DNA from 2 places in the Microbacterium sp. LMI1x-1-1.1 genome. Region 1 is predicted to be linked to the other one. Evidence: predicted binding sites of a transcription regulator. Region 1 holds the regulator's gene; the other holds the start of a gene.
What was found. Region 1 encodes HspR, which represses chaperone genes until heat shock. Its sites were predicted from a motif close to AAGTTGAGTCNNNNNGACTCAACTT; they were not measured.

Region 1 (15,987 bases):
GATCCGCCGCAGCTACCGCGCAGGCGAGCTCCAATCGACCTTGGGCGAGCCGTGGCGAGTGGCCTCGCCGGCGCCGTTCCGGTTGCTCGCCGTGGCGGACGGCGATGGTTGAGGTCCTCGTCATCGGTGCCGGCCCGGTCGGCACGCTGCTCGCGGCCGAGCTGGCGCGGTTCGGCGTCGACGCCGCCGTGCTGGAGCGCCGCCCCGCCGCCGGCGGCGGATCGCGGGCCATCGGTCTGCACGCCCCGACGCTCGCTGCACTCGAAGCCGGCGGGGCGACCGACCGCATCCTGACCCGGGCGGTCCGCGTGCGCCGCGGCGAGGCGCGCAGCGGCGGGCGCGCGATCGGCGTGGTCGACTTCGGGAGGCTCGACGCGCGGCATCCGTATGTCGCGACGCTGCCGCAGGTCGAGACCGAGGCGGCCCTGCGCGGCGACAGCCCGCATCCCGAACGCGGCGTGACGGTGACGCGCGTGGCGCCCGACGGCGCTCGCGTGCGGGTCGAGACCGATCGCGGCGAGCGGGTCGCGCCGATCGTCGTGGTCGCCGGGGGTGTCGGTGCGCGCGACCTGGTGTACCGCCCCGATGCGCTGCGGCGGACTGCATACGCGGATCGGTATCTGATGACGGATGCCGCCCTCCCACCACGTGAGGACGCCGAGACCGCCCTCGTGCACCTGGCCCCTGGAGGCGTGCTGGAGTCGTTCCCGCTGCCGGACGGGCGGCGCCGGTTCGTCGCGTGGGATGCCGGCGGATCGCTCGAGCCGCATGCACTGGTTCGCCGGCTGAAGGACGCGATGCGTACGCGCGGCGAAGCCGAGGCCGCTGACGTCGTGAGCGAGGCGACCGCGTTCGGCGTGCGGCGCGTGCTCGCTCCGTCGATGCGTCGCGACCGGTTGTTCGTCATCGGGGATGCGGCGCACGAGATCAGCCCGATCGGCGGGCAGGGCCTCAATCTGGGTCTGCTGGATGCCGCGACCCTCGCGCCCCTTCTCGCAGCATGGGTGCATCTCGGGTCGGCGCCCGAGGCGGATCTCGCCCAGTGGGAACGCGACCGCCTGCGCTCCTCCCGTGTCGCCGGCCGGATGGCGGCCGTGAACATGGGGCTCGGTCGACCGGTGTCACGCAGCGCCGACGCCGTCCGGTCGCGGGTTCTCGGTTCGCTGCTCGCCGCAACGGGGTCGCTCGTGCCGCACGCCTACGCGATGGGGCTCGACGCCGCCGCGCGGTGAGTGTCGGAACTACTCCGCCAGTGTGCGGATCATGCGGCGCCCGACGCCACCACGAGCTGGAGGGCGAGGACGAGCGCGGCGAGCATCACGAGACGGAAACCGGTGCGGTCGGGGCCGCGACGCCGCATCCGGATCATCACCGCTGCCGCGATTCCCGCGACGAGGAGAGCGAACGCGATCATTGCGAGCGGTGAGGCGCCCTCGACGAGACTGCCGATGAGGACGGCGATCGCGGCGACCACGATGCCGACGACCGCCAGCATGACGGATGCCGCGGGCCCGATCCGGTGCGGCAGACCGCGGACGCCGGTGCGCCGATCGTCGTCGAGGTCGGGCAGGACGTTGGTGAGGTGCACGGCGGCGCCGAGCATGGCCCCCGCGAAGGCGGCCCACAGTGCAGCCGGCTGCGGGGCGGGCGCCGAGAGCGTCGCCAGCGAGGGGAAGATCCCGAAGCTGACGAGGAACGGCAGCAGTGATGCGGCCGTCGCCTTGAGTCCGGCGTTGTAGCTCCAGGCCGAGACGAGGGCGATGACGTGGGCGAACAGCATGCCCCAGCCGAGCACCGCCGAAAGCAGGACGGCCACCCCGAGTGCGATCCCCGCCGCGATCCACGCGGTGCGGACGCGGGTGTCGCCTCGGACGAGGGGCTTGTCGGAGCGACCGACGGTCGCGTCGCGGAACAGATCGATCGCGTCGTTGGAGAGACCGACCGAGACCTGACCGGCGAACACCGCGACGACGAGGACGATGAGCCGCCAGGGTTCCAGACCAGCGGCGATGCCGAGGGCGAGGGACAACACGGTGACGACGAGCGAGGGGCCCGGGTGAGTGGAACCCCAGAGGGCCCGTGCGGTTCGCATGCTCGATCCTTTCACGCTCCGGACGGGGCTTGGCTGGGGCCGACTCAGGTACGGAGGGTGGGTCCTTCGCAGATGAGACGTTTCTCACCTTCGGCCGTGTGCGGAGCGTGTGTTTTGAGCGGTTTTCGGGGTCTCGATGTCGGAGGTTGGTGGCAGGGTTCAGGTATGACGGATGCGGCGGAAACCCCCGGTGGCGAGGCGTATCTCGCCGCCATCGTGGGGATCGTCGCGGACGTCGAGGACGTGGCCCTTGAGCTCGCTCGGGCGCAGATCCGGGAGTTGCGCGTGCTCGCTGCCGCGGGCCGGTTGGCGGAGGAGCAGGGCGCGCCCCCGAACGCGAAAGTCACCCTGCACGACATGGTGCTGCGGTCCATTTCAGCCGAGGTCGCTGGGGCGATGCGCATCACCGACCGGACGGTGCAACGCCGGATCGGTGAAGCACGGGTGACCATCGAAGGATTCCCCGCCGCGGTGGCCGCGTGGGAGGCCGGGCGGATCGTGCAGGGGCACGTGAGGGCGATCGTCGAGACCGGGCTGAACCTGCCCGCAGAGATGTGGGCGGAGTTCGAGAAGGTCGCGATCGACCGGTGCGAAGGCGACACACCGAACCGGGTTCGGGGTGAGCTCGAGATCCTCGCCCACCGAATGCATCCCCGGACCTTCGCGGAACGACACGAGGAAGCTGCCGCGGGGCGGTGCGTGCGACTAACGCCAGGACGGGATGGGATGTCGGACGTGATCGCGACACTGCCGACGGTGATCGCGGAGGGCATCCACGACCGGCTGACACAGCAGGCACGAGCGATCATCGACACCCGGGGCGAACGCGCGACAGGTTCAGAAATCGTCGCGACCGATGCGCGCTCGACCGATCAGGTCCGCGCCGACGTGTTCGCCGATCTCCTCCTCGCCGGCACCCCGGCGCTCGACGACACCCGCGACACCACCGCCGGACCGCTCGGCGCCATCCGCGCACGCGTGCAAGTACTCATCCCCGCGGCGACCCTGACCGGTGTCGACGACGGGCCGTGCGACCTGACCGGCCGCTCGCCCATCGACCCGGCCACCGCTCGCACACTCGCCGGCGACACCTTGGTGTGGGAGCGCCTGTTTCATGACCCCACCACCGGAGTCACCGTGTCGACCGACTCGTACCGGGTGCCCTCGGGGATGCGACGGTTCCTGCAAGCCCGCGACCAGCACTGCCGGTTCCCGGGGTGCCGCGTCGCCGCGATCCGGTGCGAAGTCGACCACACCCACGACCACGCCCTCGGCGGCAAGACGGAACTGTCCAACCTCGCGCATCTCTGCCAGAGACACCATTCGATGAAGCAGTTCACCGCATGGCGGGTCCGACAACTGTCGGGTGGAGTCCTCGAATGGACCTCACCCCTCGGCAGGACCTACCGCGAAGACGCACCCACCCCGGCCGTCGCCTTCACCCCTGCCGCCACAACGCCCGGAGACCCCGCTCCGTTCTGAACCGCCGCTCCCCGACCCCGCACTGCGTGGACCGCGGGCGCCTACCCCAGCTCGCGCACGGGCCTCTCGCCCGCGAACCGGCACGTCCACGAACCGACACCGCTCAGAACCGACACCGCCACGAACCGACACGCGACCGGCTCAGCCCTCCAGGATCCGCTGGAACAGCAGATGGTCCTGCCACCGCCCCGCGATCCGCAGGTACCTCGGCGCGACGCCGATCTCCGCGAAGCCGCACCGGCGCAGCACCGACTGCGACGGCGCGTTGTGCAGCAGCGTCGCCGCCTGGATGCGGTGCAGGCCGAGACCTCCAGCGGCGACTCGAGCCACGGCATCCACTGCGGCGGTCATCACGCCTCGTCCACCGAGCTCGCCGTCGATCCAGTACCCGAGGTTCGCGCTCTGGAACGGTCCGCGCACGATGCCCGAGAGGTTCACCCGCCCCACGATCCGCTCTCCCGCCTCGAGCACGAACGGAACGCCGGTCCCCGCCTCACGTTCGCGCAGCATCACCTCGATCGCCGACTCCTGACCGGCATCCGTGAAGAAGCGCTCGGCTCGCTCCGGCTCCCATGGCGCCAGCCGCTCTCGATTGCGGCGGTACGCCTCGGCGAGGGCAGCCGCATCCGATCCGACGACCTCGCGCAGGACCACGCCATGCCCCAGCGCGACCGGCGTCATCAGTCGAGCAGCTCCGCCTCGATGGTGTCGTCGCCCGACTCCTCCGGCGGCGTCGGCCCGCTGCTCGTCAGCACCAGCTGCGAGCCGTCGACCGCGACATCCACCCGGACCACATCAGCGTCGTGCACGCCGCCCGACAGCAGCGCCATCGCCAACCTGTCCTGGATCTCGGACTGGATCAGACGCCGCAGCGGTCGCGCCCCGAACAGCGGATCGTAGCCGCGCTCGGCGAGCCACGCCCGCGCGTCCGGCGTCACCGCGAGCGTCAACCGGCGAGCGTGCAGCCTCCGCTGCAGCGCATCGACCGCCAGCTCGACGATCTGAGCCAGATCCGACTCGGTCAGCGGTGTGAACATCACGACGTCGTCGAGGCGGTTCAGGAACTCCGGCCGGAACGCCTGCCGCACCATCGCCATGACCTGCTCGCGCTTCGTGTCGTCCGTCAGCGTCGGATCGATCAGCACCGGTGATCCGATGTTGCTCGTCAGGATCAGGATCGTGTTCGTGAAGTCCACCGTCCGCCCCTGGCCGTCGGTCAACCGTCCGTCGTCGAGCACCTGCAACAGCACGTCGAACACCTCAGGGTGCGCCTTCTCGACCTCGTCGAGCAGCACCACCGAATACGGACGGCGCCGCACCGCCTCGGTCAGCTGACCGCCCTGCTCGTACCCGACGTACCCCGGAGGGGCACCGACGAGCCGCGCGACGGCGTGCTTCTCGCCGTACTCGCTCATGTCGATGCGGACCATCGCGCGCTCGTCGTCGAAGAGGAACTCCGCGAGCGCCTTCGCGAGCTCGGTCTTGCCGACACCCGTCGGCCCCAGGAACAGGAACGAGCCGGTCGGCCGGTTCGGGTCGCTGATCCCCGCACGCGACCGACGCACGGCATCCGCCACCGTCTTCACGGCCGGCTTCTGCCCGATCAACCGCTTGCCCAGCTCCGACTCGAGGTGCACCAGTCGAGCGCTCTCGCTCTGCAGCAGCTTTCCGACCGGGATACCGGTCCACACGGCGATGACCTCGGCGATGTCCTCCTCGGTCACCCGATCGCCCACCATCCGCTCGGCCCCATCACCGACGGCACCCTCCGCGATCTCCGCCTCGGCGAGCTTGCGTTCGAGCGCCGGGATCTCCGCGTAGAGCAACCGCGACGCACGTTCGAGGTCGCCCTCGCGCTGCGCGCGCTCCGCCTCGACGCGCAGGGCATCGAGCCTCGTCTTGTAATCACCGACCGCGTTCAGCGACGCGCGCTCCCGCTCCCACCGCGCCTGCAGGTCGTCGAGCTGCTGCTGCACCTTCACGAGCTGGTCGCGCAGCGCGGCGAGACGCTCCTTCGACGCGTCGTCCTTCTCCTTCTTGAGCGCCAGCTCCTCGAGCTTGAGCCGATCCGCGTGACGACGCAGCTCGTCGATCTCGAGCGGCGCGGAGTCGATCTCCATGCGCAGGCGCGACGCGGCCTCATCGATCAGGTCGATCGCTTTGTCGGGCAGCTGCCGCGCCGGGATGTACCGGTTCGACAGCGCCGCCGCCGCCACCAGGGCGCCGTCCGAGATCGCGACCTTGTGGTGCGCCTCGTACCGCTCCTTGAGCCCGCGGAGGATCGCGATCGTGTCCTCGACGCTCGGCTCGCCGACGTACACCTGCTGGAAGCGCCGCTCCAGTGCGGCATCCTTCTCGATGAACTCGCGGTACTCGTCGAGGGTCGTCGCACCGATCAGGCGCAACTCCCCGCGCGCCAGCATCGGCTTCAGCATGTTGGATGCCGCGACCGAGCCCTCGCCGCCGCCGGCACCCATCAGCGTGTGCAGCTCGTCGATGAACGTGATCACGCGCCCCTCGGACTCCGTGATCTCCTTGAGGACGCTCTTCAGGCGCTCCTCGAACTGCCCGCGGTACATCGCCCCAGCCACGAGCGCGGAGATGTCGAGCGCGATGAGCTCCTTGCCCTTCAACGACTCCGCGACGTCTCCCGCCACGATGCGCTGGGCGAGCCCCTCGACGACGGCGGTCTTGCCGACACCGGGCTCGCCGATGAGCACCGGGTTGTTCTTCGTGCGCCGCGTGAGCACCTGACTGACCCGGCGGATCTCGCCGTCCCGTCCGATGACGGGGTCGAGCTTGCCCTGACGCGCACGGTCGGTGAGGTTGATGCCGTACTGCTCCAGGGCGCTGCCCTGCTCCCCCTGACCGGATGCCGGTTGTGCGTTCATCGTCCACTCCTGAAGGGTCGATCAAAACTTGAGTCCGTCAGGCTCAACTTTATCACGACGCCATGACGGCGGCGCAGGCGAAGCGGGACCGGTATGCCGTCGGCGTCGTCCCGAGCACCCGGCCGAAGTTCTGCCTCAGCACGGCCGCCGAACCGAAACCGCACTCGTACGCGATCGCGTCCAGTCCGAGGTCGGTCTGTTCGAGCAGGCGCTGCGCATGAAGGATCCGCTGCCGCCCCAACCACGCCGCCGGCGTCGTCCCGTAGTCGGCCTTGAACCGCCGCGCGAACGTCCGCGGCGACATGTGCGCCTTCGCCGCCAGCTGGTCGACCGACAGGTCGCGCCGCAGGTTCTCCAGCATCCACTCGGTCACCGGCGTCAGCGAGAGCGAGGTCGACACCGGCAACGGCGACGCGATGAACTGCGCCTGGCCGCCGTCGCGCTGCGGGGGCACCACCATGCGCCGCGCGATCGTGTTCGCCGCCTCGGCCCCGAGCTCGAGCCGCAGAAGATGCAGGCACGCGTCGAGCCCGGCCGCCGTCCCGGCGCTCGTGATGATCCGTCCCGACTGCACGTACAGCACGTTCGGGTCGACCTCGATGTCGGGGTACATGCTCGCCATGGTCTCGGCGTAGCGCCAGTGCGTCGTCGCGCGCTGCCCCGACAGGACACCGGATGCCGCGACCGCGAACGCCCCGCTGCACACCGTCAGCACCCACGCGCCTCGCGCGACCGCCCTGCGGATCACGTCGAGCACCCGTTCGTCCACGCAGCCCCATGCTTCCCGGGGGATCGGCGTGATGACGACGACGTCCGCCTCGTCCGCGAACGTCAGATCGTGATCGACGTTGATGGAGAACGCGAGGTTGCTGGGGATCGCGCCGGGATCAGGGGTCACGATCCGGAAGTCGAAGTTCGGGATGCCGTCGTCGCTGCGATCGAGCCCGAACGCCTCGCAGGCGAGCCCGAACTCGAAGGGCGCGAACCCGCTCTGGACGACGCAGGCGACGGTGCGGATCATGGCGTTCTCCCCGGATGGTGTTCGGCTGGCAGGATTCCTGCGAGCAGCGTCGATGCGGCCATTGATGGCAGGATGCGAGCAAGCATAGCGTTCCTGCCACGACGGCCGCATGTCCCCCCCCGGGGCACCCCCTTCCGCCCCGCGGGACCACGCCCCTAGACTCGGGTCCCCGCGAGAGGACAGCCATGACCGACCCCGTCCCGCCGAACGCGCAGCAGCCGCCGCAGCACTCACCCCAGTACCCGCCCCAGGGGCAGCCGCCCTACCCGTACGGCACTCCTCCTCCGGCGGCCGGCGCCGGAAGCGCCCGCGGCTTCGCCATCGCCGCACTGCTCGTGGCGGCGGCTCCCGTCCTCCTCGGCGGACTCTGGCCGGCCATCACGATCCAGCTGTATCGGTCGGTCTACGACCCGCAGTTGTACGGCATCGTCAACGCCGTGTTCTCGCTCTTCACCTGCGCCCTCGCCGTCGTCGCCCTCATCCTCGGGTTCATCGCGGTGCGCCGGGATGCCGGGGCCCGCCTCCTCGGCGGGATCGCGATCGGCCTCGCAGCCGCGACCCTCGTGGGGACGGTCCTGGGGTTCCTCTCCTCCACGGTCGGCGGACAGTTCCTCTGACCTCTTTTTCTCCACCCGCTGCGGTAACGGCTAGGTTGTGACCATGGAACTCGGATTCGCAGCCGTCGTCGTCGCGATCGTCGCCCTGAGCCTTGTCGTCGCACGTCGACGCGCGCGACTCGACCGCTCGGTGACCGATGAAGAGGGTCACGGCGCGGCTGCGCGTCGCGGTGCCGACTCCGAAGCGCGCATGGCGAAGGCCACGGCCGTCCACGTCGACAACCGCAGCAACGCGGGCGGCGGCGGCGGCATCTGACCCCGGCCCCTGACCCGGCTCAGCGCCGCGTCAGATCGGTCGCCGCGGCGAGCAGGATCTTCGCCGACCGAGCCCACTCGAACGAGCGGATGTGGCGCGTCCCCGCCTCGACGAGTCGCCCCCGCATCCCGGGTTCATCGAGCGACCGCACGGCGCGGGCCACGGCTTCCGGATCGAGCGGATCGACGTAGAGCGCGCCGTCTCCGGCCACCTCGCGGAAGATCTCCATGTCGGTCACCACCGCGGGCACCCCGAGTTCGAGCGCTTCGGCCACCGGCAGCCCGTAGCCTTCGTCGAGACTCGTCGTGACGAGAGCGGCGTCGTCTGCCAGGAGCGCGGCGTAAGCGGCATCCGTCACCCCGTCGTGGAAGACGACCGACGCCCCGCCGGCCAGGGACGTCAGCTCGGCGCGACGCTCGGGCGTGATGCGCGACAGCAGGTGGAGGGTGTGATCCGGCAGCTCCCGCATGGCCGCGACGAGCGTCTCGACGTTCTTGTACGGCATGAACGAACCCATGTAGACGAGGTTCCGAACGGGGCCGGAGCCCACGACGGCACCGTCGGGGAGCAGTTCGGCGAGGCGCTGCGGCGCGTTCGGGATCACGACGACCGGGCGCTTCGTCAACCGCACACGGGCGAACTGGCGCGCGCTCGTCTCGCTGACGGTCGCGACGAGGTCGGCTGCGTTCAGCGTCCACCGCTGCGGCCAGTACGACAGGTGGAACAGCCGCCAGCCGACACGCACGTACCAGGGCAGCGCCCGCGGCGGCGTCCGGTGCCGGTAGTAGATGGTGTCGTGCAGCGTCAGGATGAGCCGGAACCGCCGGCCGCCCGACCCGATCGTCTGCATCGGCGAGAACAGCACGTCCGGCCGGTGGCGGTTCAGCAGCAGCGACGAGAACGGTTCCTTCACCGACGTGGGCGCGTGGATCGTCAGAGTGATCGCATCGGCGGGCAGGAAGGCGCGCTGCCGCTCGTCGTGGATCAGGTAGGTGACCTCGGTGCGGTAGGCGGATGCGGCATCCGCCACCGCCTGCGCGAGCTCGGCGGAGTAGCGGCTGATGCCGTCGTGGAAGTCGGTGCGGATGTAGCGTGCGTCGAAGAACAGACGCATGTCAGCCGCCGAGCGGTTCGCCGCGGTAGAGCTTCTCGAAGGTGTCGAGGGTCCGCTCGATGTCGTGGATCTCGACGCCGTGGAGCGAGGCCTGCTGCATCCGCGAGTACTCGGTCTGGTCCGCCGTCAGCACGGTGCGGATCTTCTCGGCCAGCTCGTCGGCGTTGCCCGGCTCGAACAGGTAGCCGTTCTCGCCGTCGTGGACGAGGTGCGGCAGCGCGACGGCGTTCGCCGCGATGACGGGAAGACCCGAGGCCATGGCCTCCATCGTCGCGATGGACTGCAGCTCGGCGACCGAGGCGATGACGAAGACGTCGGCGCGGGTGTAAGCGGCGCGGAGCTCCTCTTCGGACACCCGCCCGAGGAAGGTCACACGGTCGGCCAGGCCGAGACGCTCGGTCACCTGACCGAGGCTCTTGCGCTGATCGCCGCCGCCGACGATCTCGAACTGGATGTCGAGATCGGGCAGCTTCGTGATCGCCTCGAGGGTGACCTCGACGTGCTTCTCCGTCGTCAGGCGGCCGACGAACAGCACCCGGCGGCGGTTCTCACGCGGCTCGAGGTTCGGCGTGTAGTTGCTCTGGCGGATGCCGCAGCTGATCGGCACGACGCCGGAGATGTCGATCGTGTTCTCGAGGAACTCCGCCGCCTTGCGGGTGGGGGTCGTCACCGCGCGCGACATCTTGAACGTGCGCTCCGCGTCGGCCCACGCGATCTTGAGGAAGATGTCGTACAGGAACTTCGGCAGCAGCGTGAAGTCCAGGATGTTGTCGGCCATGATGTGGTTCGTCGCGACGACGGGGATGCCACGCTGGTTCGCGATACGGGTCAGGGCGCGACCGATCACGATGTGCGACTGGCTGTGCACGACATCCGCGTCGACCTCGTCGAGCAGCCGGCGCGAGTAGTGCTTACCCATCCACGGCAGGACGAACCGCAGCCAGTCGTGCGGCCGGTAGCGCCACCCGGGAAGACGGTGCACCGTGAGCGGCTGACCCTCGATGTCCTCGGTGAAGACGCCGTGGTTGCGGTGCCCGACGCTCGGCGTCGCGACGTGAACGTTGTGACCGCGTGCGGCGAGGCCCGCGGCGAGGCGCTCGGTGAAGCGAGCCCCTCCGTTGACATCGGGCGCGAACGTGTCGGCCGCGATCACGATGGTGAGGGGTCCGCGCTCGGGGGCGGGTTCGTCCGGGGGCGTCATGGTCACGGGGTACGGGCCAATCTGTGCGTCGGAGGCGAGGGGCATTCTCGCCGATGGGGCGCAGGGATGTGCGGGGCGCCGGGGCTCGATTCTAGCCCGGGACCGGGACGTCCTCCGGTGGAGGACCGGCGCGCCTCAGCGGAGGCCGACGCGGACGGCGAGCGGATGGTGGTCCGACCCGAGGGGTCCGATCCACTTGCCACCCGCGGTCTTCCCCGCGTTCCTCCACGAGTACACGACCGACCGCGAGGGCCGCACGAGCACCTTGTCGATGTGGTCGCCCCAGGTCACGCTCGTGAAGGGCGTCAGCGACATGGTCGGGTTCGCCGTGTTGTAGTGCTGCAGGCTGAGGGTGCGCGCCTGGTCGTACGCGTCGTGCCACCCGCGCTTCTCGAGTGCGGCCATGGTGCCGTCGCCCACGCGCGACTTGTGCGTGTTGAGGTCGCCCACGATCATGACGGGCGCCTTGGTCCAGTCGGTCAGGGACCGGTGCGTCTTGTTGAGCTTCGTGAGCGTCGCGGTCACGGCATCCGCCAGCTTGCCGGCCTCGTACTGGCGTTGACGGACGACGGATGCCGACGTCCCGACCACGAGGTGCGTGTCGACGACGAGGAGGTAGGCGCCGGAACTGTGCCGGACGGCGGCCCACGACATCCCCTTGCCCGCCGAGGCGTACTGCGACGGGAACAGCACGGCACCCGAGGTGGCGCCGCCCGACGTCGCGGCGACGCGGGTGAACCGGCCGTTGCGGATGAGGATGTCGTTCTGCCCGTTGTACGCGAAGGTGTAGCCGCTGGGCGGGGTCGTGTACTTCGACGCCTCCTGCAGGGCGACGATGTCGGGGGCGAGTTCGGTGATGCGCTTGTTGATGACGTTCTTGCGCGTCGAGAAACCGGAGCAGACGTTCGAGCACACGTTCCAGCTGACCGCGAGGTAGCTCGGCGAGCCCACGGGCAGCGTCGCCTGCGCCGTGATCGTCTCGTGGGCCACCGGCGATGACCGGGGCCCCATGCCCGCGGCCGAGACGCCGCGCACCTGGATGAAGTAGGCGACCCCCGGCTTCAGTCCGGTGACGGTCGCCTTCGAGGAAGTGACCTTCTGGTTGATCGGCTGCGCGGGCCGGGTGACCAGATCGTGGCTGGTGTTCGCGTAGACGTAATAGCTCGTCGCACCGGGGATGTCGGCCCAGTCGACCGTCAGCGACGTGAGCGAGGCGCCCACGTAGTTGACGAGCCCGGGCTTGGCGGGGACGCTGCCGGCGGCAGCCGCCGGCGAGACGGGGAGGGCGAGACTGAGCGCGATCGCGACGATCACTGCGACGGCGCTGCGGACGTGGGGGGTGCGCAGCATAGGCGGATCCTAGCAACCTACGCTGGAGCGATGACGCCTCTCACCGGCCTCCGCCTCTCCGCCCAGGTGGACCCCGCTCAGTGGGTCCCGATCACCGGTTCGTTCGGGTTCCGCGGGCGCCGCGCCCGCAAGAAGGCGATCGGGATGCTGCTCGCCCAGGCGAACGCCGCGTTCGGTCGCGAGCAGCCCGGCAGCAAGGTCGCCGCGTGGGCGATGAGCCAGGCGATCCCCGCCCTCATGCGCCGCGCCGACGGTCGCCTGCTCGCGTGGGTGTGGAAGGACGACCCCGAACTCCTCGTCGCGATGGCGCAGGTGCAGGAGCTCACGCCCCAGCTGCGGACCATGCGCGCGAGCATGCCGATCGAGTACGACGACACGGTCAGCTTCACCGGCTCCCCGCTCGGCGTGGCCGAGAAGCTCGAGATGCCCCTGCCGCCGAACCCGCGCCAGACGCCCTTCGCGTCGTACACGTGGGACACCGGCACCCACCTCGTCACCCTCACCGCCGTCATCTCCGACCGCGAGCGCTTCGGCACCGTCATCCCCGCCGTCGACGCCCTCGCCCGCTCGCTCCGCCTCGTGACCGACCTGACGGTCGGCGAGGGCCCCGGCACCCTCCGCATCGACCCCGCCTGACCCCCGGCATCCGCTCGGCCGTCGGCGAGGCGTCGAAGATGGTCACTTTCGCTGCCGCCCAGCGACCATCTGCGACGTCTCGGCGCGCCAGCCTCGCTCGATCAGGGTGGTTCGAACGCGTTCCAGGATGCCGCGACGCGCGGCACCACGGTGCGAGCGGTTCACGCGGATCACGCGCCACCCTGCGGTGGCGAGGTCGTCGAGGCGATCGACATCGCGCGAGTACTGGCGGTCATCGAGGCGGTGCTGCTGCCCGTCGTATTCGAGCAGGACTTTCGTCGGCGCGTGGACCAGGTCACCGTAGGCCAGGAACCGCCCGCGTGCATCCCTGATCTCGGCGTTCACCTGGAACGGCGGGAGCCCTGCGTCTCGCGCGTCCAGTCGAAGGAGCGTCTCCGCGACGGAATCCGTGCCTGGCTCCGCGAGCTCAAGCGCACGTCGCAGTCGACGCACGTCGCGTGACCCGTCCCGATCAGCGACCTCAGCCTCCAGAGCCCCGACGGTGAGCACAGGGTTGTGGCGACGGAGGAGCGCGTCCGCCGCCACGACGAGCTCTCGATCGCTGAGAAGGGATGCCGCCTGGCACAACGCAGCGGCCGGGTCCACCACCGGCATCCCGTCCACGAATCGGACGTGCGCCGTCTGCGAACGGTGCCCGCGCACTCCCGCGCCGCGAGCCCGCACGGTCGGTGGGATCGCGGTCACATCGAGGGCGAGTCGGAGCCGATCAGGAGCCCAGCCGCCGGCGAGCACGAGGGCCGTCGCATGGGAGAAGTGCTCGCCGGACCGCAGCTTGGGCAGGTAGCTGAGGGCGAGTGCTCTGACGTCGTCCGCCGCTTCGCGCGAGCGGATGCCGTAGAACGGCGCCGCGAGTGATGGATGCCGCAAGCGACGGCGTGTCACACCCGCGTCGATCGCCCACCCGACCAGGAAGCGGTCCGGCAGCTCCGGGGGAAGGACGCTCGGCATCCGCCCACGATCCACCCCTCACCACCGGCCCCACCCCGAATCCGCCCCCCTGTGGAAAGCCCCACGGGCGGCGCGCCCCGTGCAGACGCCTCGAGACGTCGCAGATGGCCGCTTTCGATGTCGCCGGGCGACCATCTGCGACCTTTCGACGACCCGACGCCGGCGCCGGCGCGTCAGTCGGTCGGCGGGTGGGGGCGGTAGAGGACGACGTCGGTCGCGCGGCGCACGCGCGTGCCCTGGCGGAGCGTCACGACCGAGCCCGTCGCGCCGGCGGCGAACACGCGGGCACCGCGGCGTGCGGCGACCTCGTCGCGCAGGCGACCCTGCAGTCCCGAGACCTCGCGGCGCAGCATCCGCACCTGGTTCTCGAGCTCGATGATGCGCGAGATGGCCGGGAGGCTCACGCCGTCAGCCGACATCTGCGCCACTTCGCGCAGCTGCGCGACGTGACGGAGGGAGTACCGGCGCGACCCGCCACGGGTGCGCGCCGGTACCACGAGTCCCAGCCGGTCGTACTGACGCAGCGTCTGCGGGTGCATGCCGGCGAGCTCAGCGGCCACCGCGATCGCCAGGATCGGGGCGTCTTCGTCGACCTGCTCGTTCGCCATGCGTCTCACCTCACTCGCGCGCCTTGGCCATCAGATCGGCGCGGGGGTTCTCCTTGGGCTCCAACTCGTGGAAGCGTTCCAGCGCTTCGCGGGCGGGTCCGTCGAGGTGGGTCGGGACGGCGACCTGGACCTCGGCGAGCAGGTCGCCGGTGCCCTTCGCCGTCTGCACCCCGCGGCCCTTCACGCGCAGCACCCGACCCGACGGGGTCCCCGGCGCGACGCGCAGCTTGACGCTGTCGCCGCCGAGCGTCGGGACCTCGATGGTCGCACCCAGCGCCGCCTCGGTGAACGTGACGGGGACATGGATGCGGAGGTTCAGCCCTTCGCGCGTGAAGACGGGATGCGGGCGCACACCGACCGTGAGGACGATGTCACCCGCCTCGCCGCCGTCCGGCGAGGGGCGACCGCGACCGCGGAGCTTGATCTTCTGCCCGTCTGAGACCCCTGCGGGGATCTTCACCTTGATGGGCTTGCCGTCGTCGCCCTGGAGCGTGATGGTGTCACCCTTCACGGCCGTCGTGAAGTCGAGCGTCGTGCGGGCGGTGACGTCGGCCCCGCGCTGCGGGCCGCCGAAGCCGCGGAATCCGCCGCTCGGCTGCCCGAAGCGACCGGAACCGAACCGTCCGCCGCTCTGCTGCCCGAACATCGCGAAGAGGTCATCGAAGTCGGCCTGCTGGCCGCCCGCGCCACCCGGCTGGAATCGGCTGAACACGTCTTCGAACCCGCCGCTCGCCCCGGGCTGGAAGCGGGCGCTCCCCGACCCCATGGCGCGCAGCTGGTCGTACTCGGCGCGCTGCTCCTTGTCGCTGAGCACCGAGTACGCCTCGCTGACCTCTTTGAACTTCGCCTCGGCCGCGGGGTCCCCCGCGTTCGAGTCGGGGTGGTAGGTGCGCGCCAGCTTGCGGTACGTCTTCTTCAGGTCGGCGTCGGAGACGTCCTTGGACACCCCGAGCACCTTGTAGAAGTCCTTGTCGAACCAATCCTGACTGGCCATCAGCGCGCCCCTTACTCAGCCGGAACCGCGACCACGACCTTCGCCGGACGCAGCTCGAGGTCACCGAGGCGGTAACCGATCTCGACGACCTCGAGGATCGTCGGCTCGGTCGTGCCGGGCGTGGGCGCCTGGAAGATCGCCTCGTGCTGCTGCGGGTCGAACGCGTCGCCCGCAGCGCCGTAACGCTCCACTCCCAGGCGGGCCACGACGGCCCGCATCTTCTCGGCGATCGCCGCCAGCGCGCTGCCCTCGGCGAGGTCGCCGTGCTTCTCAGCGCGGTCGAGGTCGTCGAGCACGGGGAGCATCCCCTTCGCGACGGCGCCCTTGGCGCGCGCGAGCTCCACCTCGCGCTGCTCCTCGGTGCGACGACGGTAGTTGGCGTACTCCGCCTGCACGCGCTTCAGGTCGAGGAGCAGGTCGTGCTCCTCCTCCGGTGCATCCGCGACAGCAGCCTCGTCGGACTGGGCCGCGCCGAGGATGTCGTCGACCGTGAGCGCGTCCGGCTCCGTGTCGGCATCCCCGGCGGGCTCCACCGACTCCTCGGCCGGGGTCGCGGCGACGTCGTCGCCCTCGTCCGGCTTCTCGAAGTCCTTGTCCGCCATGCTTACTTCTTCTCGTCCTCGTCGTCGACGACCTCGGCGTCGACGACATCCTCATCGGAGGATGCCGTCTGCTCGCCGGCCGGAGCATCGGTCGGCGCCTGTGCGGCGTCGGCCTGGCTCGCGGCGTAGATCGCCTCGCCGATCTTGGTCTGCG
Region 2 (15,987 bases), 750 kb from region 1:
AAGAACGCGACCCTCACCGGCGGGCCGGCCACCGTCCGCGCCTACCTCGAGGGCGCCATCCCCCAGGTGCTCGACGGCACCATCGAGCCGGGCAAGGTCTTCGACCGCGAGCTCCCCCTCGACGACATCGCCGAGGGCTACCGCCTGATGGATTCGAGGGAGGCGCTGAAGGTCCTCATCCGCCCCTGATCAGCGGGCGACGCCGATCGGGTCGCCGGTGCGGGCGAGGTCGGCCTCCAGCTCGCGGACGATCGGGATGACCTTCTCACCGAACGCCTCGAGCTCCTCCTGGAAGTGCAGGAAGCCGAGCAGGAACAGGTCCACCCCGCGCTTCTTGTAGGCGATGATGCGCTCGGCGACCTGCTCGGGCGGACCGAACAGCTGGGTGCGGAAGCCGTCGTTGTACTGCACGAGGTCCTCGAACGAGGAGTCGGCCCACATCCCCTTGCGGTCCGCGGTGGATGCCCCGGCCTGCTGCACCGACTTGCGGAAGCCTTCGACGGACGCCGGATCGGCCTGCGCGATGATCTCGCGCAGTTGCTCACGTGCTTCCGCCTCAGTGTCGCGGACGATCGCGAACCCGTTCAGACCGAACCGCACGGTGCGCCCGTGCTCAGCGGCGACCCGGGTGACGTCGTCGTACTGCTCGGTGAACCCGTCGAAGTCCTTGCCGTTCGAGAAGTACCAGTCGGCATGAGCGCCGCCATTGAAGCGCGCGGCCGTCGAGTTGCCGCCCTGGAAGATGTCCGGATGCGGGCGGCCGGGCACCGGGTAGGGGCCGGGGCGCAGCGTGAAGTCGTTCACGCGATAGAAGTCGCCGTGGAACTGCACGTTCTCCTCGGTCCAGAGCTTTCGCAGCACCTCGATGAACTCGGCGGAGCGGCGGTAGCGCTCGTCGTGCTCGAGCCACGGGAGGCCGAGCTTCGTGTACTCGTCCTTGAACCAGCCCGAGACGACGTTGACGGCCGCGCGGCCCTTCGAGAACTGGTCGGCCGTGAGGATGAACTTGGCCAGCACGGCCGGCTCCCACAGGCCCGGGTGGACGGCGGCGATGACCTTCAACTTCTCGGTCGCGAGGAGCAGGGCGAGGCTGATCGACGTCGACTCGTGCTGCTGAGCAGCGCCGTAGCTCGACAGGTAGCGCACCTGACTCAGGGCGTACTCGAACCCGACGCGCTCGGCCGTCTGAGCGAGCTTCACGTTGTAGTCGTAGTCCCACGACGTCCGCTGCTCGATGTTCGACACCACGAGGCCGCCGCTGACGTTGGGCACCCAGTACGCGAACTTCAGCGGCTCGTGGGTCGAGGCCTGGTCGAACGAGGATGTCTGCTCGGTCATGGTGTTCTCCGTGGGCTGGCGACGCGGGCGGGCGACGCGATCGGATGGGTTCCCCGGAACCTTCCGCCCGGGCGCCGGGCAGTGTCAATCGATGTGAACGCGTGTGTCGGGGCGTGACGGTGTGTGTCGGCCCGTGACGACGGGATGCCGCGATTCACGACACAAACGCGCCTCGCGCGGATTCGGCGAGTAGCAAGGGTGCGACGACCACGACCCACTGCTGAGAGGCGACGACATGACCCGGCATCACGACCCCGCATTCCACGACGAGCTCTCGCTCGGCACCGACTACGAGACGCTCGCGGCGCGGTTCCGGCCGTTGTTCGCGCAGATCGCCGACGGCGCGGTGGACCGCGAGAACGACCGTCGGCTGCCGCGCGAGGAGATCCGGCTGCTCACCGATGCCGGGTTCGGCGCCGTCCGTGTCCCGCGTGCGTACGGCGGGTCCGGGGCATCCCTCCCCCAGCTGATCGAGCTGCTCACCGAGCTCGCTGCCGCCGACTCCAACATCCCGCAGGCGCTGCGGGGCCACTTCGCCTACGTCGAGGACCGCCTCAACCAGCACGCGACCGTCGACCAGTCGGCCTGGTTCACGCGCTTCGTCTCGGGCGAGATCGCCGGGAACGCCTGGACCGAGATCGGCGAGGTGAAGGTCGGCGACGTCAACACGAAGGTCACCCGTCGCGGCGACGACCTCGTCGTCAACGGCACCAAGTTTTACAGCACCGGGAGCATCTTCGCCGACTGGCTCGACGTGTACGCAGAGCACGACGGCGTCCCCGTGATCGCGATCGTGCGCGCCGATCAACCCGGCGTGACCGTCCACGACGACTGGGACGGCTTCGGGCAGCGCACGACCGGCAGCGGCACGACGATCCTCGAGGACGCCCGCGTCGATCCCGACGACATCACCGTCTTCGCCGATCGCTTCCGCTACCAGACGGCCTTCTACCAGCTCGTCCACCTCGCCACGCAGGCCGGCCTCGTCGCGGGCGCGGCGCGGGAGGTCGCGGCGCACGCCCGCGCCCGCACGCGTGTCTTCAGCCACGGCTCCGCCGGAACCTGGTCCGAGGATCCGCTCGTGCAGCAGACCGTCGGGGTCGCGACCGCGCAGGGGTTCGCGGCCCGGGCAATCGCGGTGCGGGCAGCTGAATCCGCGCAGGACGCCTACGTGGCGCGCTTCGTGAGCGATCCCGAGGCCGAGGAACGCGCCAATCAGCGCGCCGAGATCGAGTCCGCCCAGGGACAGATCGTCCTCACGTCCCTCTCCCTCGAGGCGACGAGTACCGTGCTCAACGCGCTCGGCGCGTCGGCCGTCTCCGAGACGAAGCGCCTCGACCGCTTCTGGCGCAACGCCCGCGCCGTGTCGTCGCACAATCCCGTCATCTTCAAGCAACGCATCGTCGGCGACTGGGCGATCAACGGCACGCCCGCCCCCTATGTGTGGGCGATCGGGCAGCAGCGGACGCCCGCCGCCGCGGCGCGGTGAGGGCCACACCGGACACCGAGCTTGCTCATCACAAATTGATAACAGGAATTCCTTGCCACCGTTATCTCGCCGTTATACAGTCATTGCACGGTAGATGTTTTGCTGTGGCAGCTACCGACATGTGATTGCAGGACACTCTTGGTGCAAAGGGACAAGGGCCGGCTGGATGCCTCTCCAGCCGGCCCTTACTGCGTCACCCGTCAGGCGGTCTCGCTCCGGCGGCGGCGCATCACGAGCACCGTCCCGAGCGCGAGAAGCGCCGCACCGGCACTACCCGCGACCCACAGCGGCCCGGCCTGACCACCGGTCGACGCCAGCTCGTCGCCGTCAGCCGCCGCGACCGCACCGCTCGAGACGGTCACCGCGGCCCATCCGACGAGATCGCCGGACTCGTCGACGACGGCGACCCGATGGGCGCCGGGCTCGACGTCGTTCGGCAGCGCGAAGCTCGCGGCACCGGCGGCATCCGCCGTCACCTGTCCGAGCGCCGTCGGCGTCGAGTACAGGAACCCGGAGTACCGCTCGCCGGCCGTCAGCCCCGAGACGACGACGCGGTCGCCGCGGACGGACGCTTGGATGCCGCCCTCTGCCGCAGCCGGCAGGTCGTCACCGTTCGCGACCGGAGCACCAGGGGCACCGCCGGTCGACGGGAGCGTCGGCTGGGGAGCGGGGGTCGGCTCGGGCGAACCGGTCGGTGCGGGCGCGGGAGTGGGCTCAGCCGTGGGAGCCGGCGTCGGCTCCGGGGTCGGGGTGGGCTCGGGCTGCGGGCCCGGGCTCGGCTGGGGCTGCGGGGTGGGCTCGACGCTTCCGTCGCCGATCACGACCGAGCCGTCCGCCTTCACGGTGACCTTCGCGGCCATAGCCGCCGCGAGGTTCATCCGCTGCCAGCTCTCCTGCTCACCCACGTCGAGGGGGTTACCGGAGTCCTCGGCGGTCAGCGCGAGCACCTGTCGACGCTGCGCCGGCGTCAGGTCGGGGTGGGACGAGACGAGCAGCTCCTCGGCTCCCGCGGGCACCACGACCTTCTCACCCTTGGGGCCGATGTCGGGGAAGCCGTACCCGAGGTGCTCCTCGTAGTACGCGAGCGCCTTGTCGGTCGGCAGGTACGGGACGTCCTTCTTGATGCAGTTCTCGAGGGTGTCGCCGCAGCCGCGCTCCAGAACGCCGCGCAGTTCGTCGGCGGCTTCGTCGACGAGCGCGCGCATGGCCGGGTCGGCGAGGCGGAGCGCGATGATCTTCTGGCCCATCATGCGGCCGCTGATGACGTCGAGTGGGTAGTGCGCAGCCATCACGACGCGGTTGTTGCCGGCCTCGGCCGTGCGGGCGAGGATCTGCGGCGCGAGCTGGGGCAGCATCTCGGCGAGCGCCGTGCCCTGCCAGTACGCCTGCGACGTGTGGCCCGACGGGAAGGAGCCGCTCGTGGAACCCCACGCGTCGCCGCCTTCCTTGTCGCGGTAGACGAGGTCCTTCGTCTTGTCGAGACGGATGTACGGCCGGTCGTAGTCGAAGTAGTTCTTGGGCGGGTTCGTCGACGAGGTCGAGCCGAGCTTGCCGCCCTCCTTGTTGAGCAGCCAGGTCACCTTGGGCAGTTCGCCGTCGGCGATGGCCTCGGCGTAGATCGCCCCGAGCTTCTTCCCGAACGCGTCGCCCATGCTGACGGACATGTCCTGGTACTGGTCGACGATGGCCCGCTGGACCTGCGCCTTCGAGGCCGTCCGGTTGATCTCGCTCGTCAGCTCGTCGTTGTAGTCCATGACGGCCGCATTGCCGCCTGGGCCGCGGTCGGTGCGGAGGTTCTGGAAGACATCCATCATCCGGACCGACCAGTTGTCGGCGCTGGGAGCGCTCGAATCACCCGTCGAGGCGGTCGCGTCCGACGAGTAGGTCGCCGTCTTCTGCGCCTCGGTGAATCCGTCCGCCGCGAAGGCGGGGACGGCTGCCAGAGTGCACGCGACGAGGATGCCGAGGCCCCCGATCGCGCCGCGAGTCCGGCTGCCTGCTCGTCTTGTCTGTTTCTTCACGCTCACGGGCGCGCCTCACTTCCATCGGTTGCGGGAGTCGTCGCAGACTATCGATGACACGCGGGTTTGTCAGGACATAGCGACAACACAGTTCATGAGAATGCTCTCCTGAGCGTGAGAACGGCACGTGACGGCGTGGTGAAGCCGAGGCGACCATCGGCGCTCGGCGCGTCTGCCCGCGGCGATACAGTTGACGCCATGACCGATCGACGCCTCGCCATCGCCGCGTGGGAGAGCCTCTTCCGCGCGCAGCACGAGGTCATGGCCGAGATCTCCCGGGACTTCGACGACGATCAGCTGTCCGGTGCCGAGTACGACGTCCTGCTGACGGTGACGCGCTGCGATGAGCACACCGCACGCCTGCGCGACGTGACCGCCAACATGCTCATCAGCCAGCCCAGCGTCTCGCGGCTGGTCGACCGGATGGTGGCACGCGGGCTCGTCTCCAAGCAGCCCGACCCGCAGGACGGCCGCGGCGCGATCCTCCGCGCGACCGACAAGGGCGCGACGATGTTCCGTCGGCTGGCGACGGTCCACGGTCGGACGATCGCCGAACGCATGTCGGTCCTCACCGACGACGAACTCGCACAGCTCGAGAAGCTGACCGCGCGCCTTCGCGGCGTGTGACACATGCGAATCGCCCCGCATCCGAGACGGGATGCGGGGCGATTCGCGTCAGTGCACAGATGCCGTGGTGATCACTGGTCGATCGGCTGCGGCTCGCTCTCGCGGGCGGAGATGGTCGGGGCCGAACCGTCGGCGACCACCTCGACCTTGCGCGGCTTGGCCTTCTCGCTCACCGGGATGGTGACGGTGAGCACACCGTTGCTGTAGGTCGCCGTGATGGCGTCGGTGTCGATGCCCTGGCCGAGGTTCAGCTGGCGCAGGAAGCTCGCGGTCTCACGCTCGCGCGTGATCCACTTCACCCCGTCGGCCGCCCCCACGGTGCGCTCGGCACGGATGGTGAGCAGCTGGCCGTCCACGTCGATGTCGACCGAGCCCGGGTCGATGCCCGGCAGGTCGGCGTTCAGGACGTAGTGGTCGCCGTCGCGGAACAGGTCCATCGGCATCCGTCGCGGGCCGCGGCGCGTGTCGAAGAGGGTCGACGCCAGGCGGTCGATGTCACGGAACGGGTCGTAGGTTGCCATGATTCTCTCCTTCGGTGATGTGGTCTCAAAGTTGAGCCCCTGCGGCTCAAGTACGTTCAGATTAGCACTCTGACCCACCGAGTGCCAACGGTTCTCGCACGGCGAACGCCCACGTCGGAGACGGCCTTAGGCTGGCGACATGAGCGCCCACGAGACCGCCCCCGAGCCCGCCGACCCGTTCCTCTGGTTGGAGGAGATCGACGGGCCCGAGGCCCGCGCCTGGGCAGCCGAACGGACCACCGAGACCGAGGCGGCCTTCTCGGGCAACACACGCACCGCGCTCGAGCGCCGCCTGACCGGCATCCTTCAGGACCCCGATCGACTCGTCATCCCGAGCCGCCACGGCGATCTCATGTACGACCTGTGGCGGGATGCCGCAAACCCCCGCGGCCTGTGGCGACGGACATCCCGCGCCGCCTTCGCAGCGGGCGAACCGACCTGGGAGGTGCTGCTCGACGTCGACGCGCTCGGCCGCGAGGAAGGCGTGGCGTGGGCGTTCGCGGGCGCGGCTCACGGACCTGCCGGCAGCGGGCGGGCGCTCGTGCGGCTGAGCCCCGACGGCGGCGACGCCACCGTCGTGCGCGAGTTCGACCTCGACGCACGTCGTTTCGTCGACGACACCCCGTTCGCCCTCGACGCCGAGAAGACGATGATCGCGTGGGTCGACCGCGACACCCTGCTCGTCGCCACCGCACTGCACGGCGGCGGCGTGACCGACTCGGGGTATCCGATCAGCGCCCGCGCCTGGCGACGGGGCGAGTCGCTCGCGGACGCGCCGCCCATCGTGACGGGTGTCGCCTCGGACGTCGGGGTGTTCGCGCACGTCGACCGCACCGGCGGTACGGCGACGCCGATCGTGGTCATCGCGCACGACTTCTTCCACTCCGAATCGTTGGTCTGGGACGGCGGCGAGCCGCGTCTGATCGCCGTGCCGCAGGACGCGAACGTCGATGTTCACGGCGACCTCGTCACCGTGCGGACCACGACCCCGTGGCGCATCGGCGAGACGACGCATCCGTCGGGCACCCTCCTCATCGGTCCACTCGAGACCGTCACGGAGGGCGACGGGTCGAACCTGCGCGTCGCCTTCGCCCCGAGCGACACGGCGGTGCTCGAAACGTGGACATGGACCCGCACGCGCCTGGTCCTGACGATCCTCGACCGCGTGCAGAGCCGGCTCGTGTCGCTCGATCCCGAGACGCTGACCGGAGTCGACATCGACCTGGGCCTCGGCGACGCCGACCTCTTCAGCGCGAGCGTCGCCACCGCCGACGACGACGAGGACGACGAGCTGTGGGTGGTCGCTCGCGGCTTCCTCACTCCCCCGACGCTCCTGGTGATCGCCCCCGGCGCCGAGCCCCGCGTCGTCGACCGCAGCCGCCCCACCTTCGACGCGTCCGGACTCGTCGCGGAGCAGCACTGGGCGACGTCGGCCGACGGCACGCGCGTGCCCTACTTCGAGGTCGGTCCGCGGGAGCGCTCCGGCACTCTCCCCGTCCTCATGAACGGCTACGGCGGGTTCGAGCACGCGCTCACCCCGGAGTATCCGACGATCGTCGGCCCCGCCTGGCTCGAGGAGGGACGCGTGTACGTCGTCGCGAACATCCGCGGCGGCGGGGAGTTCGGACCCGAGTGGCACCTGGCCGCCCTGCGCGAGAACCGCCACCGCGCATACGAGGACTTCGCCGCCGTCTCGCGCGACCTCGTCGCACGCGGCGTCTCGACCCCCGACCGCATCGCCTGCCACGGCCGCAGCAACGGCGGCCTGCTCGTCGGCAACATGCTGACCCAGTACCCCGACGACTTCGGGGCGATCGTCTGCGGCGTGCCCCTCCTCGACATGAGGCGGTACACGCGACTGTCGGCCGGTGCCAGTTGGATCGCGGAGTACGGCGACCCCGACGACCCGGCCGAGTGGGAGTTCGTGAAGACCTTCTCGCCGTATCACCTCATCGAGCCCGGGCGGCGGTACCCGGCATCCCTCATCTATGCGGCCGCGAGCGACGACCGGGTCGGCCCCGTGCAGGCGCGCAAGATGGCGGCACGGTTGGCAGACGAGACGGATGCCGAGGTGCACTACCTCGAGCCTATCGAGGGCGGTCACTCCGGAGCGATCGACGCGGCCTCGACCGCCGCACTGCACGCGACGATCCACGCGTTCCTCGACCGCACGGTGGCGCGCGCCGACTGAGCGGCGGGGGCCCGCCCTCTACGCTGGGGGCGGGAGGTCCACCGCATGAGCAACATCGGGGCCGTCGAGGATGACCTCGCGGCGACGCTGTCCGCTGTCGCGGAGCGCGTCCGCATCGACGACGCCGCGGCCGAGCGGATCCGCCAGCACGTCCCCGGGCTGCGCGCGGCGCTGGCCCGACGCGGATCGTCTGCCGATCTCGTCGACCTCGTGACGGCGGCGGTCGTCGCCGCGAACGGTCGCTCCCTCGACCTCAAGGTGCACGGCGAGCAGCGCGCCGCGAACCCCGTGCGCATGAGTTCGCGGTTCGCCCTCGGCGCCGCCTGCTACGCCGACAGGTACGCCGGCAACCTCGCCGGGCTCCGAGACGAGATCCCCGCGCTCCGCGACCTCGGCGTGAGCGTGCTGCACGTCCAGTCACCGTTCGCCCGCCGGGAGGACGGCACGATCGACCTCCGTCGCGGCGACCCCGGTCTCGGATCGATCGACCGCCTCTCCGACCTGGCCGCCCACCTTCGCCTGTCCGGCATCTCGCTCGCGGTCGACGTCCCCGCGCGCGACGATCTCGCTGGACTCGTGGACGATCTCCTCTTCCTCGCCGGGCGCGGGGTCGAGGTCTTCCTCCTTCCGGCTCGCGACACGGTGGGCGTCCTCGCCCCCGTGCTGGCGATCGGTGCACCGGGAGTCGATGTGCTCCCGGCATCCCCCGGTTCCGCTCCCCTCTGGCACGCGCTCGCCACGGGCGACGCGACACCCGTGCAGCGCGCGCTCGAGGCACGCGACGGCAGTCTCGACGTCGCCGCGGTGCGGGATGCGGACGCGGTGGTGTGGCGAGCGGATGCCGCCGAGCTCACCGCTCGCTACACGGGCGGCTCCTCGTTCGGGCGCGGCCTGGCGACCGCGGACGGCGTGGCCGGAACGACCGCGTCGCTCGCCGGGGTCGAGGCGGGCGACCCGCTCGGCGAAGCCCGCGTGGCCCTCGCGCACGCGTTCGCGCTGAGCGTGCCGGGTCTTCCCGTGCTGTGGCTGGGCGACGAGGTCGGTCAGCTGAACGACCCGACGTTCCGCGACGATCCCGAGCGCCGCGACGACCCGCGCTGGACGCACCGCGGTCAGAAGCCGCGTGACCGCTACGCGCAGAAGACGGATGCCGCCACCTCGGCCGGCCGCATCCACCGCGACCTCACGAAGCTCATCGCCGTCCGCCACACGACGTCGGAGTTCGACGGCACGCGCCTGATCGGTTTCGACGTACCGGCCCCGTCGGTCGTCGCGTATCAGCGGCCCGGTGACGGGTCGATCGTGCTGGTGCTCGCGAACGTCGCTTCAGAGCCCGCGCACGTTCCGGCGGTGACGCTGTCGGGCTTCGCGCGCACGGCACTCGATCTGGTGGAGGGCGTCGAGCTCGCAATCGACGAAGGGCTCACGCTGCCCGCCTGCGGTTTCCGCTGGCTGCGCGTGAGCCCTGTCGTCTGAGTCCGGCGGAGGTCAGTCCTCGACGACCGTGACGGTGACCTCGATGTTGCCGCGCGTGGCGTTCGAGTAGGGGCACACTTGGTGTGCGGCGTCGGCGAGCGCCTGCGCCTGGTCGTGCGGGAGGTTCGGGATGACGACCTCGAGCTGCACGGCGAGACCGAAGCCGCCCTCGCCGTTGGATCCGATGCTGACGCGCGAGCCGACGCTGGTGTCCTCGAGGGTCACCTTCTGGGCGCGAGCGACGGACTGGAGGGCGCTGTGGAAGCACGCGGCGTAGCCCGCGGCGAAGAAGACCTCGGGGTTCGGAGCGCCACCGGCGCCACCCATCTCCTTGGGAACGCGCACGTCGGTGTCGACGAGGCCGTCGACGGTGCGGACGTGTCCGTTGCGGCCGCCTCCGGTCGCGAGTGCTTCTGCGGTGTAGAGAGCTTCCATGATGTCCTTCGGGTCAGGAGGCGATTGCCTCGTCGGTGGTACGCATGACGCGGTTCAGGTCGTGGACCACGTCGAGCAGCATCCGCGCCTTCTCCTCGTCGAGTCCGGTGCAGCGCGCGATCTCCGCGCCGACGACGGACAGCTCCGAGCGGAGCGCACGGCCGTCGTCCGTCAGCGAGACCTCGACGACACGGTCGTCGTGAGGGCTGCGCGAACGGGAGACGATGCCGCGCGCCTCGAGGCGGCGGATGAGCGGCGAGAGGGTCCCGGAATCGAGGAAGAGCTCAGCGCCCAACTCCTTGACCGACCGGGGCTCCTGATCGCCGAGAGCGACGATGACGAGGTACTGCGGGTACGTCAGCTTCCACGGCGCGAGCACGCGCCGATACGCCTGTCCGAAGGCGTGGCTGGCCGAGTACACCCCGAAGCACACCATCTGCTCGATCGCTCTCATGTCTTTATGGTTGCACGCAATTGAGTTGTGCACAACTTAACTGAGGGTGAACGATCCTCGCGATCGTTCGTAGAGTAAGCGGATGCGTCGTGTACTCGTCTTCTCGGGCGGTGCGGATTACGCCGACCCGTGGCATCCGTTCGTCGAAACGAGTGCGATCGTCGCGGAGGTGCTCCGGGAGGAGGGCGACGCCACCGTCGTCGACACGCTTGAAGACCTCGCCGCGCGGATCGACGCTGCGGACCTACTCGTGATCAATGCGGGCGGCGGCACCGCGCCGCATCCGCTCGACTCGCGCCTGGCCGAGATCCTCGCGGGGTACCGCGGTCCGCTTCTCGTCCTGCACGTCGCGGCGACGCTGCTGCCGGAGCACGCGGCGTGGGAGGCACGGCTCGGCGGACGCTGGGTGCGCGACGTGACCTTTCACCCCGAGCGCGGACCGCTGCACGTGCGGCCCGTCTCGGCATCCGTGGCAGACCTCGCCGACCTCGACACGGTGGATGAGGCGTACACGGCGCTGCGGGTCTCTCCCGACGCCGACGTCCTTCTCGTGCACGACGACGCCGACGGGGTCGCGCACGCGCTCGCCTGGACGCACGAGAACGACGGATGCCGCGCCGCCTACAGCGCACTCGGTCACGACGCGGAGGCCTACGGGTCCCCGCTCGCCCCGGAGCTCATCCGGCGACTCACCCGCTGGCTGCTCGCCTGAGCCTGGAGTACGTACATCCCGGACTCAGGTGGCTGGATCGTGTCAACGGATGCTCGTCGACACAGATGTCACGACCGTCGGGCGAGAGGGCGCGCGCGGTATGGAACGATGAGGCGATGTCCGAGCTCCGCCATCGACTGCGCACGACGTTTCGCTGGCTGGGCGACCGCACCGATCCGGACTTCCGTGCGGATGTGACGGGTTGGTGGCGAGACGCCGACATCCTCGGTGGGATGGGCGCCGCGCTCTCCCGGCTTTTCCCCGACGAGGAGCCCACTGTGGTTATGGGGACGCAGTCGAGAGGGAGTCTGCTCGGTGTCCTGTGTGCACAGCACCTCGGGGTGGGGTTCGCGGAAGTGCGGAAGAACCCGGGTTGCGCGGCGGACAGCGATGCGTGGTGGCAGGTGACCACGGCTCCTGATTACCGCGATGAACACCTCGAGCTCGGAGTCCGCCGAAATCTGCTGCGGTCGGGCGATACCGTGTTGTTCGTCGACGACTGGGCCGCGACGGGCGCCCAAGCGACGGCGTCGCGCACGTTGGTGCAGATGAGCGGCGCGAAATGGTGTGGTGCTGCTGTCGTGGTCGACGGCCTCGAGAGCTCCGCAGTGCGGCGAGATCTCAATCTCCGCTCACTGCTCCATGTCCGCGATCTCTGACGACGCGCCTCGGCACGGACCGCAAGTCACCCGCTGGGCGCTCGCCCGACCACGCACCAACAAGAAAAGCCCCGCCGAAGCGGAGCTTTTCTCAGACTGTCTCAACACAGTGTGCGCCCGAATGGACTCGAACCCCTAACCTTCTGATCCGTAGAGAGAACGGTGGCAACTCGGAGGTGCTCGGGAGCACACTGGCCCGCGCGCGCCCTGCCCCACTTCGCCCCGAGATCTTGTGGTTTGAGGTTCGGCGTGTGCGGGTCAATCGGAGCCGCACCGAGCGGGTCGGAGCGGCGCGTGCGAGCTGTTTCAGAGCTGGAACCGGCCCGTCGCGCGCAGCCTCAGACGCGACGTTTGATCGCGCCCGAAGCGAACCACTGCACTAGTGGGACGGCAAGCAGAACCGCAGCCTCGGCCTCAGCTTGAGTATTGGGCGCCCAGTCAGGCTGGCCAGCGTGACGGCCCTGCCCAGCCCAGAGCATCTGCACCATGCCGAGAATGACAGCATCGGCAGGGAAGTCAGCATGCTGCTTCTTGATGTCGAGACCCCACCCGCTCTGATCACGCATGACTGTGAACACCTTGCCGAGTGTCGCCGTTCGGTCGGACGGAATGACGACGGGGACGGTAGCTGCCTCTACCGCCAGAACAGCGTTGGTGTACGCCGACACCGGGTTCGGTGAGACACCAAACGCCGCGTGCCAGGCCTTCGCGAGGAGCTCACCAGCATGACCCGGCAATGCCATGGCACTTTCGGCCGCTTCGCGCACTCCGTCGGATACCCGGTCCTCGAGACCTGCATTGCCCGCTCTGGTGCCGACGGTCCATTTGGAACCGCTGCGACGCAATATCTCTTCGAGATCTTCCAGGCGAGCTCCCCCGCCGTATTCGCCTGAAACGAGGTAGACCAAATAGTCCAGGAAGTGGATGTAAAGGTTCTCCCCCTCTGCGTCATCTTGGAGCTCCCTCTCGAGCGCGTCGAATCCGTAGTCTTCGAACACTTCCGATAGCGGAGACTCTCGCCGAGTGAGTTGGTCGAACGCGCGCACACGCGCGATCCAGCGAAGGTTGCGACCTTCACTTACGTAATGGACTCGCGGTTTCAGCCAAGCTTTCAACCCGCTTCGCATCCACGCTGGGACACCGTCTACCAGCACCGGGGAGTCTGACCGGGCGCGGCCCATGGGAGTCCAATTCACGATCCCATGATGGACCATGCCTCGGACGTCAGACCGAGGTCAGTCGCATGAAGGCTCTAACGGCGGATGAGGATGCCGAACTCGTCGGGGTCGGTCCCGTTGCCGGTCGCCTGGTCAGCGATCCCGGCCCGGCGCATCAGTCCTGCCCGCTCACCCACGCCGAGCCGTCACGGCGAGCCATCCGGGGCGAGGTACTGGGGGCCGCGGGCGCCGGAGTGCTCACTGCGCTCGCTGAAGATCGCTTTGTAATCGGGTGCCATGGCGTCGTCCTCTCGTTGCCCTCGGACACAGCGTAGGGCGACGACTCCGCATCGACGGCGGAGTTCGACGCTACGACCCTCGTCTCTCTGCATCAGCTTCGAGGATCGGCCTGCAGGCGATGCCGTCCCTCGGAAGCAGCGCGAGAAGAGTCGCCGCGTACCATTCGGGCCGGTCACGACACAGCTCCCGAGACTCAATACCTTCGGTGGCCACCCATTGGGCGCCGCGCCTACCCGCTGCGAGCAACAACGTCATCTCGCCCTGCGTACCCACCACACTTCCAACAACTTGTTCCCCACCGCGCAGGCTCACGGCCTCGCGGGCGAGCCAAGGTTGAAGCAACACCGAAAAAGCCAAGAACCCCAGCGCTGATGCCGCGATCCAGTTGTTTGTGTTCTGGTCGAATAAGGGCGCGTTCTTTGCTGGAGGCGCCAGGCCCGCCTTCACGGCCCTCTTGCTCGCCCAGCGGTGAATCACGAGGTAGACGATCCATCCGACGAGCCACCCGATCAGCAGCGGCACAGTGAATGTAGACAAGACGATTCCCGACAGGGGAATCCAGAGCAACGCTGTCCGCATCTGTGCCGAGAACGGCGCGCCATCCCGATTGCCGGCCAGAACCCACTTCCGGAATGCGGGCTGGATGAAAATGAGAGGCACCACGAGGACCATGCCCGTTAACACCGAGGAGGTTAGGAGTTGCGTCCTGTCGACAATAGCGAGCACCGAGAGCGCCGTTGGCATATCGAACCCTGCCACGAAGTAGACCCTCAGGATTGCGATCACTACCAGGAACAGCGCGCCAAGTAGGGCCAAGTGGCGATCGACGAAGCGCCTGAGCGGCGTGCCTGCCCCGGCACTCGCTTGAGCCTCTGTCACGACCTCATCCTGCCGCAGGGCACTGACATACGCACTGCCCAGTCCAAGCGCATGTCAAGCTCGTCCGATCATCACTTGCCGAGCTGTCGATCGCGACGGTTTGCAACGTGGCGCGCCGACAGGTCGAGCAAGGGACGAATCGCACCTTGAGCGGCGCGCTTCAAGTCGTCATGGCTATATAGGCCACCACCACCCATGCCACGCATGAAGCCCACGTCCCATCCATCGACGGTGGGCTCGAATGTGATTCCGAAGCCCTCCTGCTCACCCAACGCGATCAATTCTCCGACGGCGCGGAGAGTCTCATCATCAAAGTTGGCCATAGCTGCCTCTACTCCGCGTCTCGCAACAGCTTCTGCGCGGTCCGAACCACGAGCACTGTCGCTTGCGCGGCCGCGAACGCATCAACATCGGCGATGTCTCCATGCGTAACCTTCTGCGCGAGGTCCCAAACCGCTCGCATCGTCGACCTCAACTCAGCTTTGTCTTTTCCGACCGCGTACTTCGCGAGGAACAGGTCAAACCATGCCTTCGCATCCCCCGCCTTTGGAGCCGGCTGTCCATCGGGCAGTAGAGAGGGATCCGCGATGAGCTTGCCGAAGTCAATCAGGATCTCGCGGCTTCGCCTACCAACGTCCTGCCATCCGTCGCGATCGCGAGCAGAGGAGTATTCCTCAATGAGGCCCAATATGCGCGCGTTGAGGTTCTCCCAGCTTGGCGAGTCATCGTCCGCAGCGGGATCGTGGATTCCACCCCGCGCCTCGATGTTGTCGAGCTGTTCCAGCGCCGCCTGCGTCAATTCCCGGACGTGGGTGCGGCGCTCGTGATAGGTGGCGAGATTCTGCGAATAGAAGCCGTGCCAATCCCACAGACCGTTCCAAGGAAACGGAGGCTCGAGCCCGAGTCGACGGAAGTTCGCATTAAGTGTGCGAGTGTCTCGCTGCCACTGCCCATCGACATTCTGGATGCGCTCACCGCCCGTCCCCACAGACACGATTGTGTTCGCCTGCGCCTGTAGCAGACCCCTGAGCGCGTCAATACTCATCGCGGGCGGGGTCTCGTTTCGCCTGGGATCGAACAGGCCGTCAATTGCGTCTGACACGCCCTCATCTTGGCAGTTGGGTGTTCTGGCCGCACTGTCCGGTCGGAGCTGTTCCAGAGCTGTTCGGTGTTGTGCGCAGCGAAGCGTCGCCAGACAAGACAGAAGGCCAGAAGCCACGCGAGATGTGTGGTTCCGGCCTTCTTACTGTCTCAACACAGTGTGCGCCCGAAGGGACTCGAACCCCTAACCTTCTGATCCGTAGTCAGATGCTCTATCCATTGAGCTACGGGCGCATGGCCTGTTTCCGGGCCGAGGAACAGCATACGTCACGTCGGGCCCCAATCCGAAATCGGGCCGCTACTCCATCTCCCCCGGGTCGATCCCGGCGGGATCGGACTCGAGGATCGGCTCGGGTTCGACGCCGCCGTCGCGGAGCGCCTGCTGCTTCGCGACGCTCCGGCGGTGCGCGCGGAGCTTCGGCAGGTCGACCAGGCGCAGCGCCTGCATGCGGGCCACCCGCATCCGCTCGTAGTCGGCGTCCAGGTCGGGACGCGCCGCGGCGATCCGCAGCGACCGGTCGATGTTCTTCGACACCTCGGCCCAGGCGGCGTCGCGCGCATCCGCGATGAGCTTGCGCAGCTCCTCCTGATCTTCCGACCGGGCGCGCAGCTCCTTCGCGACGTGCA

Region 2: MRBLMI1x_RS05240 (Hsp20/alpha crystallin family protein) is a predicted target of HspR. The motif match lies at 6,025-6,049, and genes of this name have one in related genera.

What each region holds. Positions count from the first base shown of each region.
Region 1 is NZ_JBEGHM010000001.1:321,597-337,583, forward strand. Features, by position in the region: gene MRBLMI1x_RS01480 (methyltransferase domain-containing protein) at 1-112, shown strand, start outside; gene MRBLMI1x_RS01485 (NAD(P)/FAD-dependent oxidoreductase) at 105-1,232, shown strand; gene MRBLMI1x_RS01490 (UbiA family prenyltransferase) at 1,262-2,092, opposite strand; gene MRBLMI1x_RS01495 (HNH endonuclease signature motif containing protein) at 2,258-3,574, shown strand; gene MRBLMI1x_RS01500 (GNAT family N-acetyltransferase) at 3,716-4,255, opposite strand; gene MRBLMI1x_RS01505 (ATP-dependent Clp protease ATP-binding subunit) at 4,255-6,465, opposite strand; gene MRBLMI1x_RS01510 (GlxA family transcriptional regulator) at 6,518-7,486, opposite strand; gene MRBLMI1x_RS01515 (hypothetical protein) at 7,672-8,103, shown strand; gene MRBLMI1x_RS01520 (hypothetical protein) at 8,147-8,359, shown strand; gene MRBLMI1x_RS01525 (glycosyltransferase) at 8,379-9,473, opposite strand; gene MRBLMI1x_RS01530 (glycosyltransferase) at 9,475-10,674, opposite strand; gene MRBLMI1x_RS01535 (fibronectin type III domain-containing protein) at 10,810-12,024, opposite strand; gene MRBLMI1x_RS01540 (hypothetical protein) at 12,055-12,660, shown strand; gene MRBLMI1x_RS01545 (hypothetical protein) at 12,703-13,629, opposite strand; gene MRBLMI1x_RS01550 (heat shock protein transcriptional repressor HspR) at 13,803-14,237, opposite strand; gene MRBLMI1x_RS01555 (DnaJ C-terminal domain-containing protein) at 14,248-15,231, opposite strand; gene MRBLMI1x_RS01560 (nucleotide exchange factor GrpE) at 15,243-15,833, opposite strand; gene dnaK (molecular chaperone DnaK) at 15,836-15,987, opposite strand, start outside.
Region 2 is NZ_JBEGHM010000001.1:1,068,818-1,084,804, reverse strand. Features, by position in the region: gene MRBLMI1x_RS05265 (zinc-binding dehydrogenase) at 1-189, shown strand, start outside; gene sfnG (dimethylsulfone monooxygenase SfnG) at 190-1,338, opposite strand; gene MRBLMI1x_RS05255 (acyl-CoA dehydrogenase family protein) at 1,574-2,827, shown strand; gene MRBLMI1x_RS05250 (acid phosphatase) at 3,028-4,854, opposite strand; gene MRBLMI1x_RS05245 (MarR family winged helix-turn-helix transcriptional regulator) at 5,047-5,475, shown strand; gene MRBLMI1x_RS05240 (Hsp20/alpha crystallin family protein) at 5,547-5,996, opposite strand; gene MRBLMI1x_RS05235 (prolyl oligopeptidase family serine peptidase) at 6,136-8,187, shown strand; gene MRBLMI1x_RS05230 (hypothetical protein) at 8,233-9,663, shown strand; gene MRBLMI1x_RS05225 (organic hydroperoxide resistance protein) at 9,676-10,098, opposite strand; gene MRBLMI1x_RS05220 (MarR family winged helix-turn-helix transcriptional regulator) at 10,112-10,534, opposite strand; gene MRBLMI1x_RS05215 (ThuA domain-containing protein) at 10,635-11,264, shown strand; gene MRBLMI1x_RS05210 (adenine phosphoribosyltransferase) at 11,381-11,923, shown strand; gene MRBLMI1x_RS05205 (hypothetical protein) at 12,262-12,921, opposite strand; gene MRBLMI1x_RS05200 (hypothetical protein) at 13,450-14,259, opposite strand; gene MRBLMI1x_RS05195 (hypothetical protein) at 14,331-14,582, opposite strand; gene MRBLMI1x_RS05190 (hypothetical protein) at 14,591-15,361, opposite strand; tRNA gene MRBLMI1x_RS05185 (tRNA-Arg) at 15,522-15,594, opposite strand; gene MRBLMI1x_RS05180 (asparagine synthase) at 15,659-15,987, opposite strand, start outside.